DNA from 4 places in the Ruegeria sp. CDSA033 genome. Region 1 is predicted to be linked to each of the others. Evidence: riboswitches for the same ligand, from Rfam matches in the RefSeq annotation. Region 1 holds a riboswitch; each other region holds the start of a gene.

Region 1 (4,457 bases):
CGCTGTTTGATCAATGTGCGTCAAACCCGGATTCCCGGCTTGCCCGCGCCATTCATCGGTTCAACGAAGCCGCCCCCTCGGTTCAGATCGAATTGTCTCTTGAGCCGCCAAACGTGATCGAAACCATGGTCATCAGTGGTCAGCTCGACATCGGGATTATTGCGCTGCATCGCCCTTCGACAAGTCTGAACTATGCGCCGTTATATGGCGAGAACATGTTCCTGTATTGCGGCCGAGAACACCCTCTGTTCGAAATACCGGACCGGAATCTGAGGACGAGCGACCTGCTCAGGTACAACTATGTTGGGCTCAGCGTGAACTCTCCGAACCTGATCGTCGGTCAGCAACTGGGCTTTAAACGTTCAGCAAAAGTTCAAAGCGAGCAGGCGCTGGCCATACTTATCCTGTCAGGGCGATACATAGGTTATTTGCCTGATCATCTTGCGCAGGACTTTGTGGACCAGGAAAAGATGCGGATGGTGTTGCCGGACGAAACGCAATATCGAACCCGGTTTGCTGCAGTGACCAGAAAGCAACCTGAACCGACGCGGGTGACAAATCTGTTTCTGGAAGTTTTGCAAAGCGAACATTCGAAACTCTGACAACTGCTCGGTTGGCACAACAGAAGTCGACTGCGGCCGAGACGTAGTTAATCACATCCTGTCGACGGCCAAACGCGATATCGGGTTCACGTTTTTGGCGTTGCCAAAAACTTGTGACTTCCTGCCACATCACTAGCGCTCGCTTTCTTCTCTCCTACATGCGCCTCACCGATATGAGGCGGACAAATGATAGACGACGATCCCCAACCCGTAGGGTATTACGACACGCACGATATATGGACCCTGGACCCAACGCCCGCGGACCAGTTGGTCTATGATGCCTTTGCCTCCGGCGTCGTCGATCTTCTGCAGGTGTTGGATGACAACAAGACGATGATGTCACGGGACGTTTACGCAAGACTGTTCGCCTCGCTTTTGGATCTTTCCCGAACGTTGGGAGAATACGAGGATGGATGGAAGCCGGATTAGGGGGCGATTTCCAAGAACCCACCGTTCCAATGCACGGTATGAGGCGACGGTTCAGGTGCCGCCCCGTACCTGAAGACAAGTTAGCTTGCGGTTGCGTTCCCAAGTGCGTTCAGCAGAGTGTTCAGATTGTGCTGGAACATCGCGAGATAGCTGGTGGCCGGGCTACCCCGTTCCGACAGGGCGTCCGAGTACAGCCGTCCACCAATCACGATGCCGGTTTCATCCGAGATTTGCTGAATCAAAGTGGGGCTTGTGATGTTTTCAACAAACAGCGCCGCAGCACCATCCGCCTTCAGTTGGTCAATCAGAACAGCAAGATCCTTGGCCGATGGCTCTGCCTCGGTGTCGATTCCAACCGGCGCAAGGAAAGTCAGGCCGTAGGCGTCTGCCAGATAGCCAAACGCGTCATGTGCGGTCACAACCGTGCGGCGATTGGCGGGCAGGCCTGCCAGCTTTGTCTTGGTTTCTGCATCCAGCGCCTCAAGCTGCGCAATATAGGCCGCAGCATTGGCAGCGATTTCTTCGGCGTGCTCGGGCATCGCCTCTGTCATCACGTCGGCCACATTGGTCACGTAAATCATGCCGTTCGACAGCGAGTTCCAAGCGTGGGGGTCGATTTTGCCCTCGACTGTGACAGTCGTGATACCATCGGTGGCAACGTGCACGGTTGCGTCAGTGCCCGATTCAGCGATCAGGGTATCGGACCATGTCTCAAAGCCCAGACCGTTGACAAAGATGATATCCGCCTGGGCAACGGCCTTCGCATCTGCAACCGAAGGCTGATACACATGCGCATCCGCATCCGGGCCCACGATTGTCGTAACTGTGGCCAGATCGCCGACGACCTCTTCGATCATGTCGCCGAGGATCGAAAAGCTGGCGACGATCTTGACGTTGTCTTCTGCCGCAACGGTCGGCAATGCAGCCAAAGCAAACGACACAGAGGCGATGCCGGCATAGAGTGACTTCACAAGAGTCATTGTGCTCTCTCTTCTTGTTGAATTTGGGCAATGGGGATGTCTTTGGAAACAGACGGTTTGCGCATCCGTCTGCCAAAACCAAGGGGACCGAAAATGGCCGAGAACAGAAAGAACCCACCGGCAACCAAAACGATCGCCGGGCCGGACGGCGTGTCCGGGAACAAGTAGGACAGGGTCAGGCCGATCCAGCAGCTGGACAAGGCAAACACAAAGCCCAGGACCAGTTGCCCGGTGATCGTACTGGCCCAATAGCGCGCGGCGGTCGCAGGCAGGATCATGAGGCCAACGGCCATCAACGTTCCCAGTGTTTTGAACGCGGCCAGCAGGTTCAGAACCAACAGCAGCATAAAACCCTGATCTACCAACCACGGTCGGCGCGTCTGCGTTTCGAAGAAAACCGGATCACAGGTGCTGACAATCAGCGGACGAAGCAGAACGGCGAATGCCAGCAATGTTACTGTCGCCACCCCGCCGACAAGGACCATCGACGCGTCGTCGATCCCAAGGATTGATCCAAACAGGAAGCTTTTTAGTGGAACTGCGGACCCTGCTGCAGACAGGATAAAGATACCTACCGCCAATGCGATCAGATACAGCGAGGCAAGGCTGGCATCGCTGCGCAGGATCGTCCGGCGTGCGAGAAAGGCGGTCAAAATGGCGACGCCAACACCCGCGATAAGCCCTCCGACCAGCAGTGACATGACCGACAGGCCCGCGGTGACAAAGCCGATGACAATGCCAGGGGTAATCGCATGGGCCATGGCCTCACCAGCCAGCGATAGGCGACGCAGAACAAGAAACGCGCCTACCGGCGCGACCGATGCCGAGAGGACCGTGGTTGCCACAAAAGCGCGACGCATGAAGGCAAAGCTCCACATTTCTGCGATCAGGTCATACATTGGCGTGCTCCGCTGTTGAATGGGTGCCACGGAACATCCAAGACGCCTGACTTTCCGAGAGGTATCCTTGTGCAACCAGCCGGTCTGGTGTCAGAACGTCATTCACCGGTCCGTGGGTCGCCTCTTGCCCGCCCAAAAGCAGCGCGTGGCTGCAATAATCCAGCACCGAGGAAAGATCGTGCACCACCAAAACCACCGCACGCCCCTCATCGCGCCATCGGCGGATAATCGACAACAGATGTGCTTCGGTACTTTGGTCGACTGCGGCAAACGGTTCATCCAACAGGATCAGCGGCGCGTCCTGCATGATAACCCGCGCAAACAGCGCGCGCTGCAGTTGCCCTCCCGACAGCATATGCAGAGGCCGGTCAGCGATATCCAGTACCCCGGCCTCATCCAGCGCTGCAGCCATCCGGTTGCGCGCGGCGGCGTCCAGCCCGGTACGATAACCAAACCCGCGCCAGGCACCCATCGCAGCAAGATCCCTCACACGGATGGGAAATCGGCGGTCGAACTCTGTCATCTGCGCCAGATACCCGATGTCACCAGGACGGCCCTGCGGCCAAGTCAAATTGCCCGAAAGAGGATCCATCAAGCCCAGCAGCATCTTTACAAATGTGCTCTTGCCCGACCCGTTCGCACCAAGAACGGCGAGGGTCGTTCCGGCCGCGATATCCATGGAGAGGCGGTGAAACAATGTCAGGTCGCGGTAGCCCAACGTCAGATCGCGGATTTGTAAAACGGCCGACATCAAATCACCGCGTAAATCGCGAGCCACAAGAGCGCCGACAGCGCCAGAGCCCCCGCGACCAGGACCGGAACGCTGAATTCTGTCAGACACTTACCCCTTTGGGTGTCAGCTTTTTGCAATGACAACGGCAACGCCTCCTGTGTTTGGACAGGGGCAAAGCGAGCGCAAGGTCGTGCACGGTACGGACCGCTTGAAACATTGTCATCTCCCTCTGGGACACCCCGCCCAGGTTCATAAATTTCGGATGGCAGGTCTCCTGACTTGCGGGTCAAAGCTATCCCGATCCTTCCCAGGCTATTGCCCAGTGGACGATCTCGGGTCGCTCGCCGCCTACAGTTGCGGGGGCAGTCACGGAATTGGCCTTTTTACAGAACCGCACCGTATTCCCTTTTATCCCTGACCGCAGAATACAGTCGGGAACCATCGCGAGGACAAAATACGAATTGATTTGATTCGACAAGAGCACGAACTTGCGCGGGGTGGCTATTCGTTCCAGTCGCTGCTCGACGATGGAGGGGGTGCGGTAGACGTGAGGCAACGGTGGATACTACACTGCCCCGCTTCTTGTAGCTTCAGACGCACGCCAACAGTCTTTTTGACTGTTTTTATTCTGCCCGTTTTTTTTGTTTGCGCTTAGGATTTTTGTTTGCGCTTAGGAATTGTGTCTTTGACCTTACGTTTATTCGCCTGACAGGGCGCAGATGTTAAACAATTGATTTATTTGATCAATTGCAGTCTGGCTGTGGTGTTTTGGGTTATCTGCCGCTGGTTGCGGGAGTAGGATTTGAACCTACGA
Region 2 (4,457 bases), on a different contig from region 1:
GGTCGATGTCCAACCTCTCACTTACTTGAACCGTTAGCCGCAGGAGGGCTTTTATGATTGTAGCAAAAACCCTTTGGGCAGAGCGTTTCTGAGGCCGACCCTCAAACCTGCCTGAACACATCACCGCTGGATGCGCGACCGCCATGCAGACGGCTTGCTGTACCTGAACACAGGCAGAACAATGTCCTTTACACTTTCGGACCTGGGATGGTCCTCATACTTTGCCGCACAACATGCGGCCAATCCAAAATGCGCTCCCTTTCGCATCACAGCCGTTCACCGTGATCGCCTGATCGGCGCAAGCATCAATGGTGAAACACCGCTGCTCACCCTAAACCAGCCGACGGGCGACTTTGCCGTCGGCGACTGGGTATTGGCGGATGATCAAAACCGCGTTCAACAATTGCTGGAACGCCGCAGCCTTTTGAAACGCCGCGCCGCCGGAACTGGGGCCGAGGCCCAGTTGATCGCCGCCAATGTGGATGTGCTGTTCATCGTCAGTTCCTGCAATGCCGACTTTAATCTTGCCCGGCTGGAACGGTATTTGGCTTTGGCACACCAGGCCGGGTGCTATCCGGTCGTCATACTAACCAAGGCCGATACCTGCACCGATCCTGACAAATACTCCAAAGCAGCCGTGTCGCTGTCTCCGTTTCTGACCGTGCTGGCAATCAATGCTTTGGATGCCATGGACGTTCAGCAAGTTCTGTCCTGGTGCCCCACCGGGCAGACCGCCGCACTGGTCGGCTCATCCGGTGTCGGCAAGACAACATTGGTCAACGCCATGACTGGTCTGGATGCGGCAACGTCCGGCATTCGCGAGGACGACGCGCGCGGGCGGCACACGACAACGGCGCGCGCGTTGCATCCGATGCAGAACGGAGGCTGGTTGGTCGATACACCCGGCATGCGGGCTTTGCGGTTGCTGGATGCACAAGATGGTGTCGACGAGGTCTTTTCCGACATTCTTGAATTGGCTCAGACCTGCCGCTTTTCCGATTGTCAGCATCAGGCTGAACCGGGCTGCGCCGTGCAGGATGCGATTTCCAACGGAACACTGGACGCAGAGCGGTTAGAGCGCTGGCGAAAGCTGCGGCGTGAAGATGAAAGGAACTCGGAAACCGTGGCGCAGTCTCGTGCGCGCGACAAGGCCTTTGGTAAGATGGTACGATCGGTGATGCAGGACAAGAAATCCCGCAAAAAGCTGTAAGTACCGGCTCAGGCGATCAACCGGGGCCATATGGCCGCATTTCGGCGCGCAAATGCGCCGATGTGACCGACCTCGGCCAATCCAAAGTCTTTCGGCGACAACTGATGCCGGCGGGCTTTGGGACCGTAAAGATCGGCCAGGCGCCAAACCGCGTTCGGGGGCACCACCTGATCATCGTCCATTGTGAACAGATCGACGGGTGTTTCCGACGCAGCCCAACGGGCGTCTGGAAGGCTTTTGCCGATTTCCGGCACGTAGCTCAGCGCAGCGGTGCACCATTTGCGCCACTGCCAGTAGACACGCGCCGGGAGGTCCGAGCCGAACCCAAGTGCCTTGCCCGGCAGGTATCCCAATGCCTTAACCAGCAATGGCGGGTGGGCATACCAGAACATTGTCGCCAGTGCGCGATACGGCCAGGGGTGGTCGGATACCGTCACCAAACCTGAACAGACACAGATCATCCGGTCGATCTGCTCAATATCGGGCTGAATTGGCCCCAGCATTCCACCCACCGAATGGCCAATGCTCCACTGCTGGGCGGCGGGAAATCTGCGCCGCATTTCGGCGCGAGCAGCGGGCATGTCGATCAACGCCCAGTCAGCCATCGTGGCCTGCGAATCGCGCAGGCGCCCGCGTAGAGAGTGGCCAAAATCGCGATAGTCATAGGTCAGACAGGCCATACCCTGTTCTTCCACCAACCACCGCGCAAAATGCTGGTAATAGTCGCGCGGTACGCCTGTGGCGGCATGGACTACAACCGCCACATCAGGTGCCGAGGCAGGCATATACAGCCGTGCCGACAGTTCGGCGTCTCCGGCAGAAAACGTGAAATCTTCGGTCAAAACGACCGGAGTGTTGTCCAACATGGTGCCCTCGCAAGCATCTGAACTATTCGGTTCACATATGGCATATCGGCGCTTTTGCGCGACTGGAGTCAACAGATTTTCAAAGTGACCAAGCGTCCACTTGAACGATGGAAAACAGCCCGCTTGACTCAAGCCACTTACAACCGCTAGCGATGAGGTGATGGTTCTCGTCCTTATATTGGGGCGGGATGAAAAGGGAACTCGGTGCGGTCCAGCCCGGCAATGCCGGAACGGACCAAGGCCGCGACTGCCCCCGCAACTGTAAGCGGTAAGCAATGCCGAAATACCACTGGCCGAAAGGCTGGGAAGGTCGGCAAAGCAATGACCCGCAAGTCAGGAGACCTGCCATCAAAGTAAAAACCGAAACTCGGGCGGGGTGTCCGGGCAGGTCTTCAGTACGCTGAGTTCCCTGTTCCACGTCCCCCGCTCACCGCGCGGAGGGCGCATTATGATCTGGAAGACAACGACCCACGAATTCACCGCCACCCTGTGCCAGAAAACGGGGAAAACCTGCCCCGCATTGGCCCAAATGGCTCGGGCCTTGGCCGAGGCGATGGCAACAGCACAACCAATGACGACCAGCGAATTTGAGGTGGACGGCTCCAGCGAACTGACCCATTGCGATGAGGGTTGCACCGCACGGTTTCGCGCCAGCCCGGCCCGGATCAGGGTCTATTGCGGGACAAACACAGGCGACTCAGCCGACACGTTGGACGAATACGCCGATATGATGTTCGGCCCTGACTTTTCCACTCTGCCTGCTGGTGTTTTGGCGGCCTTGCCTTGCGCCATGCTTCAGGCATCGGCCCTTGCACCGCGTCCATCGCATCAGGTTGTTCAACAAGCCACGGCCTGATCCTAGTTCACCGATCGCTCTGGGCCGGTTTCATGGCCCAAGCCTTCTGCTCATCCGTTTCCACCGCGCATGGTCGGGCCAAGCGCAGCCGGTTTAGCGCGTGGTTTGGATCTTCGCCACATTCCACCATGAGCCTCAGCGCGACCATCCCCGACCGCCCACAACCGCCACGGCAATGCACCAGCACGCGTCCACCGTCGGACAGAACCTGCCGGGCGGCTGCGCTGGCTTGGGGCCAAAGAGTTTCGATTGGCTGGGGCGGCGCGCCAAAGTCCTCGACCGGAAGATGCACCCAGGTAGCGGGTCTGCTTTGAACGTCTCTACCAAAACTGCCTGCACCGACCGGCTGCATCTCGGCCTCAGTGGTCATTGAAATCACCAGATCGGGGTTCCAGTCCTGTATCACCCTTAGATCGTCCACATACCCACCGCCGCCGCCAGGCAAAGGGGACAGCGCCAAGGTGCCTGAGCCAACAGGCAGCGCGTAGATTGCAAATTTTGCCAAAGCTTATGCTCCTACTGCCACCAGCCCACCAAATTTTGACAGCCGGTTTATCCCGCTTACAGACGCTGTCCAAACCGAAATTCCACAAAGGCTGCTGTGGACGTGGGCGGCCCGGGTCTCTACGCTACATTTCTGACACGAATCTGACAGAGCAGACATGACCGAAACGCCCAGCCCCGCCTATCAGGTTCTTGCCCGCAAGTACCGCCCTGAAACCTTTGCAGATCTGGTTGGACAGGACGCAATGGTGCGCACGCTAAAAAACGCGTTCGAAGCGGATCGGATCGCGCAGGCCTTTATCATGACTGGTATTCGCGGCACCGGCAAAACCACCACTGCCCGGATTATCGCCAAAGGCATGAACTGCATCGGCCCCGATGGCGAAGGCAAGCCAACAACCGAACCTTGCGGCCAGTGCGAGCATTGTGTGGCCATCATGGAAGGACGCCATGTCGACGTGATGGAGATGGACGCCGCCAGCCGGACCGGTGTGAACGACATCCGCGAGATTATCGACAGTGTCCGATATCGTGCCGCCAGCGCGCGCTACAAGATCTATATCATCGACGAAGTTCACATGCTGTCGACCAGCGCCTTCAATGCGCTGCTCAAAACGCTCGAGGAACCGCCCGAGCATGTGAAGTTCATCTTTGCGACAACAGAAATCCGCAAGGTGCCGGTGACCGTACTGTCCCGCTGTCAGCGGTTCGACCTGCGCCGGATCGAACCTGAGGACATGATCGGTCTGCTCAACAAAATCGCCGCAGCGGAAAACGCACATATCGCAGAAGACGCGCTGGCTTTGATCACACGCGCGGCCGAAGGATCTGCGCGCGATGCGACCTCGCTGTTGGATCAGGCGATCTCACATGGTGCAGGGGAAACAAGCGCCGATCAGGTTCGGGCAATGTTGGGCCTTGCAGATCGCGGGCGCGTTCTGGATCTGATGGATATGATTTTGCGTGGCGATGCGGCTGGGGCATTGACTGAGTTGAGCGGCCAGTATGCCGAAGGGGCCGA
Region 3 (4,457 bases), on a different contig from region 1:
CGTGATGCGACGGGCGCGCGTCCATGTCATCCTCGGCGGCGGCTTCGAGGCCCAATACGACGCGGACGTCCACGGCGCCTTCGGCGACTTCCACTACGGGCAGGGGGCGGGGAGCTTCGTCGGCGATGATCCCTTTGGCCTTCACCACGCCTTCGGGGCCAGCCAGATCGGGCTTGGTCAGCAGGATGATATCCGCGCAGGAGATCTGATCCTCGAACACCTCAGACAGGGGCGTTTCGTGGTCGATCGAGTCGTCAGCCAGGCGCTGGGCGTCCACGGCTTCGACATTTGGTGCGAAACGCCCAGCGGCGACGGCCTCGGCGTCCGCCAGAGCGATCACACCATCAACGGTGATTTTCGAGCGGATATCGGGCCAATCAAACGCCTTGAGCAGCGGCTTGGGCAGGGCGAGACCGGACGTTTCGATCAGGATGTGATCGGGGCGCGGCTCCAGCGCCATCAGCGCCTCAATGGTCGGGATGAAATCATCGGCTACGGTGCAGCAGATGCAGCCATTGGCAAGTTCCATGATGTTTTCCGCCGGGCAATCCGGAATGGCGCAGGATTTCAGGATATCGCCATCCACACCCACATCACCAAACTCGTTGACGATAACGGCCAGGCGCTTGCCCTGCGGATTCTGCATCAGGTGTTTGACCAGCGTGGTTTTGCCCGAGCCCAGAAAGCCGGTGATCACAGTGACGGGGAGTTTTTCAAGGTTGCTCATTTCAGGGCTCCAATCGGGGGAATGCGGGCCGCACAGTTTTTGCGGAAATGTTCGGGGCGTTCGCGCCATTTCACCAGACCGTCTTCAGCGGCTAGATACTTGGTGACGCCTTCAACGATGGTCTCGACATGGTCGGTCTCGTCGAGGTTTTCATAAACGAAGGTCCATCGGGACGGGCCGCCACGCAAAACGATCGAGCATCCCTGACCACAGTTCGACAGACATTCCACCGGTTTCAGGTCGACGCCGTCCGGCAAGCCAGCCTGTTCAAGTGCTTTATGCAGCAAAGTGCCGGGTCGCTGGGCGTCATCTTCGATAGGTAACCCACGGCGGCATGTCGTGCAGACCAGCAACTCGACTGGTGCGGTCTCGGTCACGTCTCTCATCCCCCTCATCCTTTATACGGGGGACGGGGTTTCATGCGGGCCACGCGTCTGCACATGGACCCGACACCGGAACACCCCGCCCGGTTTCAACTTCGGGTGCTGGCAGGTCTCCCGGCTTGCGGATGTCAGAGGCGAGCCTCTGTTGGATGTCCCGCCTTCCCGGCCTATTAGGCCAGTGGCTTTGGGCACCCTCTCCGGTCACGGTCGCGGGGGCGGCTGTGCTTGGCGGAATAACCGCTGGCACATTCCCTTTTCATCCATCCGGGGATGGACACCAACGCATGCGACATGCGGCACGGGCAGGGGGCTTGTCAAGCACGACTGGGGTTTGAAAACCCGCTACGTCAGAAAAGCGACTTGCCGAAGTCAGTCAGCGGCATCCGATGCGATCCGATCACGCAGCGAGGCGCAATTCAGCCCGGCCGTCGCAGATGATTCAGCACTTCTCGGTTTGGCAATCAAGTAGTGCGGTTGTGTAAATGGAATCGCTGGACCCGCAATCGCAACATGCATCTGATACTGAACTTTAGGCGTCCGAAATTGCGAAAGCAGCGCAGAAAGCTAAGTGCTTGGAAATAAATGGAGGCGAGTACCGGAATCGAACCGGTGTACACGGATTTGCAATCCGCTGCGTCACCACTCCGCCAACTCGCCTTTTCAAGTAAAATCAAATACTTGCCGTGGTGTGATCGGCGTTTTAGCAGCTTTCGACAGGAGCGTCCAGAGGGGGGAGCGCAAATTTCAGGGCCGGGTGCCAACTTAGTCTTTGGTTGCGACGTTGTATCTTGTGAAGATTGGAAAGTTTCCGTGTCTGGGCCGTTGCCGGTTTTTCAAGGATGTGGCAGAACTCAATCACCCAAGGGAGCAAGATGAGCGATCCAATGACAGATTTCGCAGCCCGCCGCCGGACGATGGTCGATACGCAGATACGTCCTTCTGATGTCACGAAGTTTCCCATCATAGACGCGATGCTGACCGTCAAGCGCGAGAATTTCGTGCCGGATGCACAGCGCGAGGCGGCTTATGTCGAGGGATTGATCGAACTGGGTGATGGGCGCTGCATGTTGGAGCCGCGGACCCTGGCTAAGATGCTGGACATATTAAATATCTCCAACGACGAGTCGGTTTTGGATATCGCTCCGGCCTTGGGGTATTCGACCGCCGTTGCCGCGCGCATGGCACAGCTGGTTGTTGCCGTAGAGGAAGACGAAAATCTGGCGGCCGAATCTCAGTCTATCCTGATGGAGGCGGAGGCAGACAATGCGATTGTCCATGTAGGCCCGCTTGAACAAGGTGCCCCCGAACATGGGCCTTATGACGTGATCATGATCCAGGGTGGTGTGGAACAGGTTCCGGATGCTTTGATCGCACAGCTTAAGGATCATGGGCGAATTGCCTGCCTTTTTGTCCAAGGTGCGCTGGGGATCGTCCGTATCGGCCATAAATCAGGGGATCGTGTGACTTGGCGAGATGCGTTTAACGCCAATGCACCGATTTTGCAGACATTTTCCAAAAATCGTGTATTTTCGCTATAGTTTGATCACTGATTTTTCTGCTGCCTTGATTAGTTTAACGCAAACGCGCAAACTATCGGCAGAGCAGCGTAATTTCGATTTGAGAGGATTTCGTTATGGGTTCTATGGCGGGAGGAAGGCTGGTCAAGGCGCTGGCGCTTACTGCGGGGGTCGCACTTAGCTTTGTGCCGGGGAGGGCCGTTTGGGCCGACAATATAACTGACGCATTCATTGGCGCTTACAATACCAGCGGTTTGCTGGAACAGAACCGTGCCTTGTTGCGTGCAGCAGACGAAGACGTGGCAATCGCGTTGTCGGCGCTTCGACCGATCATCAACTGGACGGTTGCAATTAGCCACGACTACACGCGTCGCGACATCAGCAATGTGGTGACAAGACCCGACCCGAACAACTTCTTCACGGGGCTGACCCTCAGCCAACTGCTCTACGATGGTGGGGCCGCCGTTCTGGGCAAGCAATCGGCGCAAGAAACGGTGCTGTCGACCAGGCAGACCCTTGTTGATATCGAACAGCAGGTTTTGTTCCGTGGTGCCAATGCTTATCTCGAAGTGCTGCTGCAGGAAGAAACCGTACAGATTCGCCTGAACAACGTCGACGTGTCGGCCGAAGAACTGCGCGCATCGCAGGACCGGTTCGATGTAGGCGAAGTCACGCGTACGGACGTTGCGCTGTCACAAGCCCAGCTTGCAAGCTCACAAGCTGATCTGGCTGTTGCGCGCGGTAACCTCGACACGGCGCAGGCGGAATACGTGAATGCCGTTGGCAAATCGGCCGGACGCACGGCCGGTCAACCGAGCCTGCCAAACCTACCAAGCTCGGAACCGCAGGCTGTCAGCCTTGCGCAGCGTAATCACCCAGCCATTCTTTCGGCTCAGCACCAGGTGCGTGCCTTCGACCTGATCGTGGCGCAGCAGCGCGCCAACCTAGGTCCGAATGTCAGCCTGAATGCCGATGCCGGTATCACTGAGAGCTACGACAACGACGACAACATCAGAGACGGCACTGTTTCGTTGAATTTCAACCAGCCGATTTATGCCGGTGGCCGTTTGGCCGCAAGCGTGCGCCGCGCCATGGCCACACGGGATGCATCGCGTGCCAACCTGTTGAATGTGCAAAAAGATATCACTCAGGGTGTGACCGAAGCCTATGCCCGATTCCAAGCGGCATCTGCAAGTTTGCGGGCGTCGAGCGAACGGGTTCGCGCATCGAAAGTGGCGTTTGACGGTATCCGCGAAGAGGCCACTCTGGGTGCACGGACCACGCTGGACGTTTTGAACGCCCAGCAGGATTTGCTGGATGCGCAGCTGGCCGAGGTCGCATCGCGTATCGAGCGTTCGCGTGCGGCTTACCAGCTGTTGCAAGCACAGGGCCTGTTGACCGCCGAACGTCTGGGACTGGCGGTGCAGATCTATGATCCGACGCTGTATTACAACCTAGTCAAGAAAGCGCCGGCTCAGGTCAGCAGACAAAGCAAGGACCTGGATCGCGTTCTCAAAGCACTGCGCCGCGACTAAGGGCCAATACTATCTGTTGTGACGCCCGGCTTGTTTGGCTACACTCAATCCTGAGGATAGAGCGGTAGAGAACAATGACGGAAAAAGTCGTAAACGGCAGAGTAGAGGACGTGCTGTCCTCGATCAAACGGCTGGTCGGTGAAAGAGGTGAACAAACCTCAGAGCTGACGCCTTCAATCGCCCGCAAGCCCGGGCGATTGGTGCTTACCGATGCATTGCGAGTCGGCGGAACGTCCAGCATTCAAGACAGCCCTGAGATTGAAGCCGAAGCCAAAGCAGGCTACACGGCCGACGC
Region 4 (4,457 bases), on a different contig from region 1:
ATTAGCAATTGCATGCAGCGCCGCGACAGCACAAGACGCCAGCCGCGAAGCATCATCATCTGCCCGAGATGTCAGGATAATCGGTGCCGCAGCACCTATCACAACGCCGGCAGCCTCGGCATGAGAGATATATGTCAGCTGTTTGGCTACCATGTTGCCGGCTTCGATATTCGGAACAACCAGAATGTCTGCGACCCCCGCGACTGGTGAGGTGATGCCTTTTGTCCGCGCCGCGTTCAGATCAACCGCGTTGTCCATGGCCAAAGGACCATCGACCAGCCCGCCGGTGATCTGCCCACGCTCGGCCATTTTCGACAACAGCGCGGCATCGACAGACGACGGTAAATGCGGGTTGATGGTCTCAACCGCCGACAAGACGCCAACCTTGGGCATCTCGATGCCAATAGAATGCGCAAGATGGATGGCGTTCTGAACAATATCGGCCTTGGTTTCGAGATCCGGTGCGATATTCACCGCCGCATCTGTAACCATGATGGGCCGAGACATGCCTGGCACGTCCATCACGAACACATGCGACAGCCGCCGCCCGGTTCTCAGACCTTTTTCCCTGCGCAGAACGGCGCGTAACAAGACATCCGTGTGCAAATGACCCTTCATCAGCATCCGGGCCTTACCTTCAACGACCAGCCCGACCGAGCGTTGGGCGGCCACTTCGTGGCCTCGCGCTTCAATGATTTCAACTCCGGACAAATCGGCCCCAAGATGGGCGGCAGCGGCGGTGATTTTGTCCGGGTCGCCCACCAAAATCGGAGTAATGATGCCGTTTTCCAAGGCGAGCAATGCGCCGCCTAGCGAATTCGGTTCTTCCGGGGCGACGATCGCTGTGGGCATCGGGTCCAGAGGACGTGCCTTTTCCAACAAAGCGTCGAAATGCCGGTGACGCTGAACGATCAGTCCCGGCACCTCGACCGAGTCGAAGGTCAAATGCCGCGACGGTGGCGTGACCTGTACGGTGCCGCTTAGGATCAATGCGTTATCCCCGACCCGGCGCACTTCGGCGGAACAGGTCAGGTCGCCGTCTTCACGCTTTTCGGTCACAGCCACAAAAGCGGTCAGTTCTTCGCCCGCCATAACCGGAGCATGAAAACTCAGGTCCGCCCGACGTGTTTGCGTACCGGCCCCCGGTAAGATGTTTCCAATTACTGCAGCCACCAGGCCCGCGGGCCACAAAGCGGGCGCGACAGCCTCGGGGTGCCCATCTCCATCTCCGTCATAGGCCGCCAGGTTCAGCGGGTTGTGGTCACCCGAAGCCGAGGCAAACGCGTACAAGTCGTCCACGGTGCACAATCGGGTGACCTGCGCCTTGTCGCCTACCTTCAGTTGAGAATAGGTTCTGTTTTCTTGAATTTTCATCTCGTCCGGCTTTGTTTTTGAATGCGTGTTCGTCGTTTCAAACATTGGATGTTCCGCCCCGCGGAACCAGAACATATCCACCTTTGCCCAAACATTTCTGCGACGCAGCGTAGTCAGATCATTAGCAAATGACAAATGACCTCTGCTCGTGGGGCGGCGCGGATTATCGCTTGACCCAAATTCGGAACTCGGGCAAGCATCACCGCGATGGTTCCCTATGGTTCGCCAAGGGATGAAAAGGGAATACGGTGAGGTTGCCAACAAGCGCCAAGTCCGTGACTGCCCCCGCAACTGTAAGCGGTGAGCGACGCCAAATACCCACTGGCCCAAAATGGGTCGGGAAGGATGGCCAAGCCACGACCCGCAAGTCAGGAGACCTACCATCCGATGTTCAACCAACCCGGGGCGGGGCGTCCTGGAAGGAGGCTTTATGACACGTCTAAGACGTGATGACATGATTGGCACCTTCTGTCCGCGCTTGGCAACAGGCGGAGTGGGCCATGTCGATCAGTCCTGATCATTTCCTTCTGATTTGCGAGACCTGCAAGGGCTCTGACCGGGCGGATTCATTGCGCGCTGCGCTTGCAAGCAAGCTTCCATCCAGTTTTGACATCCGCAGCATTTCCTGCATGGCCGGTTGCGGTCGGCCCACAACCGTCGGGTTTCAGGCACTAGACAAAGCGCAGTACCTTTTCGGTGACATCCAATCGGCTGAGGACGTGGATGCTTTGGCCGAATTTGCACATCAATACCACCGGAGCACGGATGGTTGGACCAACGCATCGCAGCGCCCGCCTGCCCTTCTTGAAAAGACCCTGGCGCGCCTACCACGGCTAAAGCTGGAGACAAGCGTATGACTTGCGGAGCTTTCCTTGAGGCGCGCGGGCTGGAGTATTACGCCCTGAACGGCGACGTACTGCTGCAAAACGTCAATTTCGAACTGAATGAAGGGGCAACCCTGGCAATTGCCGGCCCAAACGGTGCGGGCAAGACAACGTTGCTGAATCTTTTGTGCGGCGGTGAAGAGATTGTGCTGGGGGACGTTTTGGTAAAGGGGCGCAGCCTTCGGCAGCTTTCAGCGATGGACCGCGCCCGAATGATCGCCGTAGTCAGTCAGCAGGAATCGCCGGACGGGCGTTTGTTCCTGCGCGATTATGTGGCCCTTGGGCAAATCCCGATCCGTGCCGATCAATCTGCCGCTGAACACGCCTTGGAATTGGACCGCATCCTGAAACTGACCGGACTCGTCGCCCTCGCCGACAAGCGGATGGCCGTGTTATCCGGCGGGGAACGCCAGCGCGCTCATATCGCAAGGGCGCTGGCGCAGAACCCCTCGCTGCTGTTTTTGGATGAGCCGACGAACCATCTGGATCCGGACGCCAAGGGACGCATGCTGTCGCTGGTGGCCGAGTTGGGCATTACGGTCGTCATGATCGTCCATGATCTGGTCATGATCCCGGAATTCGCGACCCATGTCGCGTTGATGAAATCCACGCGCCTGACCGGTTTCGGCCCAGTGCATGAAGTGCTGACACCCGAAAGGGTCCGTGAAACGTTTGGTGTCGATTTTCTTAGCTTTCAGCACGAAGGCCGCATGATTCCGGCACTGGACATCCGAAGAACCACTACCTCAAACTAGGAAAAACAACATGAACAAAACTCTCTGGTGCGCAGCACTGATCAGCGGCCTTGCAAGTGCCGCAACAGCGCACGAGATCACCGTCGACAATTGCGGCGAGCCGATGGTGTTTGAAACTCAGCCCGAGCGGCTGGTCGTGCACGACATGAACATGACCGACATGGCCTTTGCGCTGGGTTTGCAGGACAAGATCGTTGGCCTGACGGGCATCACTGGCTGGTACAAAACCAGCCCCGAGTTTGACACCCTGCGCGGCGACATCCCGGAACTTGCGCCCAAGTACCCGACGGTTGAAAATCTGGTCGCTGTCGAACCCGACCTTTTCTTTGCAGGCTGGTACTATGGCATGAAGCCGGGCGGTGACGTGACCCCGGACACGCTTGCGCCTTTCGGCATCAAAACGATGATCCTGACCGAAAGCTGCGTACATCTGGATAAGGATCGCCCCGAAGCCAGTATGGACCTACTGTTCACTGACGTCCTTCGCTTGGGCAAAGTCATGCACGTTGAAGACAAGGCAGAAGAGCTGGTATCTGGCTGGAAAGAGGAACTGTCCGCGATTGAGACACAGACAGACGACCTGCCGAAACCTCGCGTTTTCCTGCTGGACGGCCCCGCCGATGCCCCGTTTACGGCTGGTAAGTTTGCCATTCCTGACGCGATGATTGCTGCCGCTGGCGGCGAAAATGTCACCCATGACATGGACACCAGCTGGGGTCGTTCTTCGTGGGAGGCTGTCGCCGCTTCGAACCCGGAATTCTTGGTTTTACTTGATTATCAGACCGGAAATGGCGCCGCGGATACGTTCAAGTTCCTGCAGGACCATCCCGTGATGTCACAGACGGACGCGGTCAAGAACGAACGCTGGATTGGTCTGCGCTATGAGGAACTGACACCCGGACCGGCAAATATCGAAGCAATTTCGAAAATGGCCAAAGCCATGCACCCGGGCCTGAACTGATATGGGCCGACTTGGCCTTACACTCTTGCTGGGGGCGGCTGTATTGGCCGCCCTTTTGCTGACCTCGACTGTCTACGGAACCACATCCATTCCGGCCTCTGACGCGCTAGCCGGTGTCTTGTTGGGCACGGGATTGGTGGACGGAGAGATGTCTCCGCTCCACCGCATCGTGTTTGACTTGCGCTTACCACGCGCACTGTTTGCCGCCGTGATCGGTGCCGGGTTGGGCATCGTCGGCGTTGTCCTGCAAACCACCACACGCAACGATCTGGCGGACCCGTTTCTGTTCGGCCTGTCCTCAGGAGCTGCGGCGGGGGCTGTCTTTGTCATAACAGTAACCGGAGATGTGTTGGGCTTTTGGACCCTGCCACTGGCCGCGTTTTTCGGAGGACTTGTCGCGTCAGGCATTGTGCTGGCTTTGGTTCATGGGCTGCGCACAAGCGCGCCCGAAAAACTGATCCTCGCGGGGCTTGCGGTTTCGTT

What was found. A riboswitch is a leader RNA that binds a small molecule or an ion and turns the genes downstream of it on or off. The one in region 1 is predicted to bind cobalamin.
Region 2: another riboswitch for cobalamin. It lies ahead of AC2FLA_RS10765 (hypothetical protein); the one in region 1 lies ahead of AC2FLA_RS21885 (metal ABC transporter ATP-binding protein).
Region 3: another riboswitch for cobalamin. It lies ahead of AC2FLA_RS16825 (DUF1636 family protein); the one in region 1 lies ahead of AC2FLA_RS21885 (metal ABC transporter ATP-binding protein).
Region 4: another riboswitch for cobalamin. It lies ahead of AC2FLA_RS07585 (DUF1636 family protein); the one in region 1 lies ahead of AC2FLA_RS21885 (metal ABC transporter ATP-binding protein).

Annotation. Positions count from the first base shown of each region.
Region 1 is NZ_JBXWQI010000040.1:48-4,504, reverse strand. It holds gene AC2FLA_RS21905 (LysR family transcriptional regulator) at 1-602, shown strand, start outside; gene AC2FLA_RS21900 (hypothetical protein) at 789-1,031, shown strand; gene AC2FLA_RS21895 (metal ABC transporter solute-binding protein, Zn/Mn family) at 1,112-2,011, opposite strand; gene AC2FLA_RS21890 (metal ABC transporter permease) at 2,008-2,910, opposite strand; gene AC2FLA_RS21885 (metal ABC transporter ATP-binding protein) at 2,903-3,661, opposite strand; cobalamin riboswitch at 3,891-4,101, opposite strand; tRNA gene AC2FLA_RS21880 (tRNA-Met) at 4,428-4,457, opposite strand, start outside.
Region 2 is NZ_JBXWQI010000006.1:144,658-149,114, reverse strand. It holds RNA gene ffs (signal recognition particle sRNA small type) at 1-23, shown strand, start outside; gene rsgA (ribosome small subunit-dependent GTPase A) at 182-1,210, shown strand; gene AC2FLA_RS10770 (alpha/beta hydrolase family protein) at 1,219-2,076, opposite strand; cobalamin riboswitch at 2,221-2,440, shown strand; gene AC2FLA_RS10765 (hypothetical protein) at 2,525-2,932, shown strand; gene AC2FLA_RS10760 (protein-tyrosine phosphatase family protein) at 2,940-3,437, opposite strand; gene AC2FLA_RS10755 (DNA polymerase III subunit gamma/tau) at 3,595-4,457, shown strand, end outside.
Region 3 is NZ_JBXWQI010000014.1:48,494-52,950, reverse strand. It holds gene cobW (cobalamin biosynthesis protein CobW) at 1-727, opposite strand, end outside; gene AC2FLA_RS16825 (DUF1636 family protein) at 724-1,113, opposite strand; cobalamin riboswitch at 1,198-1,407, opposite strand; tRNA gene AC2FLA_RS16820 (tRNA-Cys) at 1,694-1,767, opposite strand; gene AC2FLA_RS16815 (protein-L-isoaspartate O-methyltransferase family protein) at 1,995-2,648, shown strand; gene AC2FLA_RS16810 (TolC family outer membrane protein) at 2,744-4,162, shown strand; gene AC2FLA_RS16805 (hypothetical protein) at 4,237-4,457, shown strand, end outside.
Region 4 is NZ_JBXWQI010000004.1:141,943-146,399, reverse strand. It holds gene AC2FLA_RS07590 (bifunctional enoyl-CoA hydratase/phosphate acetyltransferase) at 1-1,419, opposite strand, end outside; cobalamin riboswitch at 1,568-1,773, shown strand; gene AC2FLA_RS07585 (DUF1636 family protein) at 1,875-2,231, shown strand; gene AC2FLA_RS07580 (ABC transporter ATP-binding protein) at 2,228-3,013, shown strand; gene AC2FLA_RS07575 (ABC transporter substrate-binding protein) at 3,024-3,974, shown strand; gene AC2FLA_RS07570 (FecCD family ABC transporter permease) at 3,976-4,457, shown strand, end outside.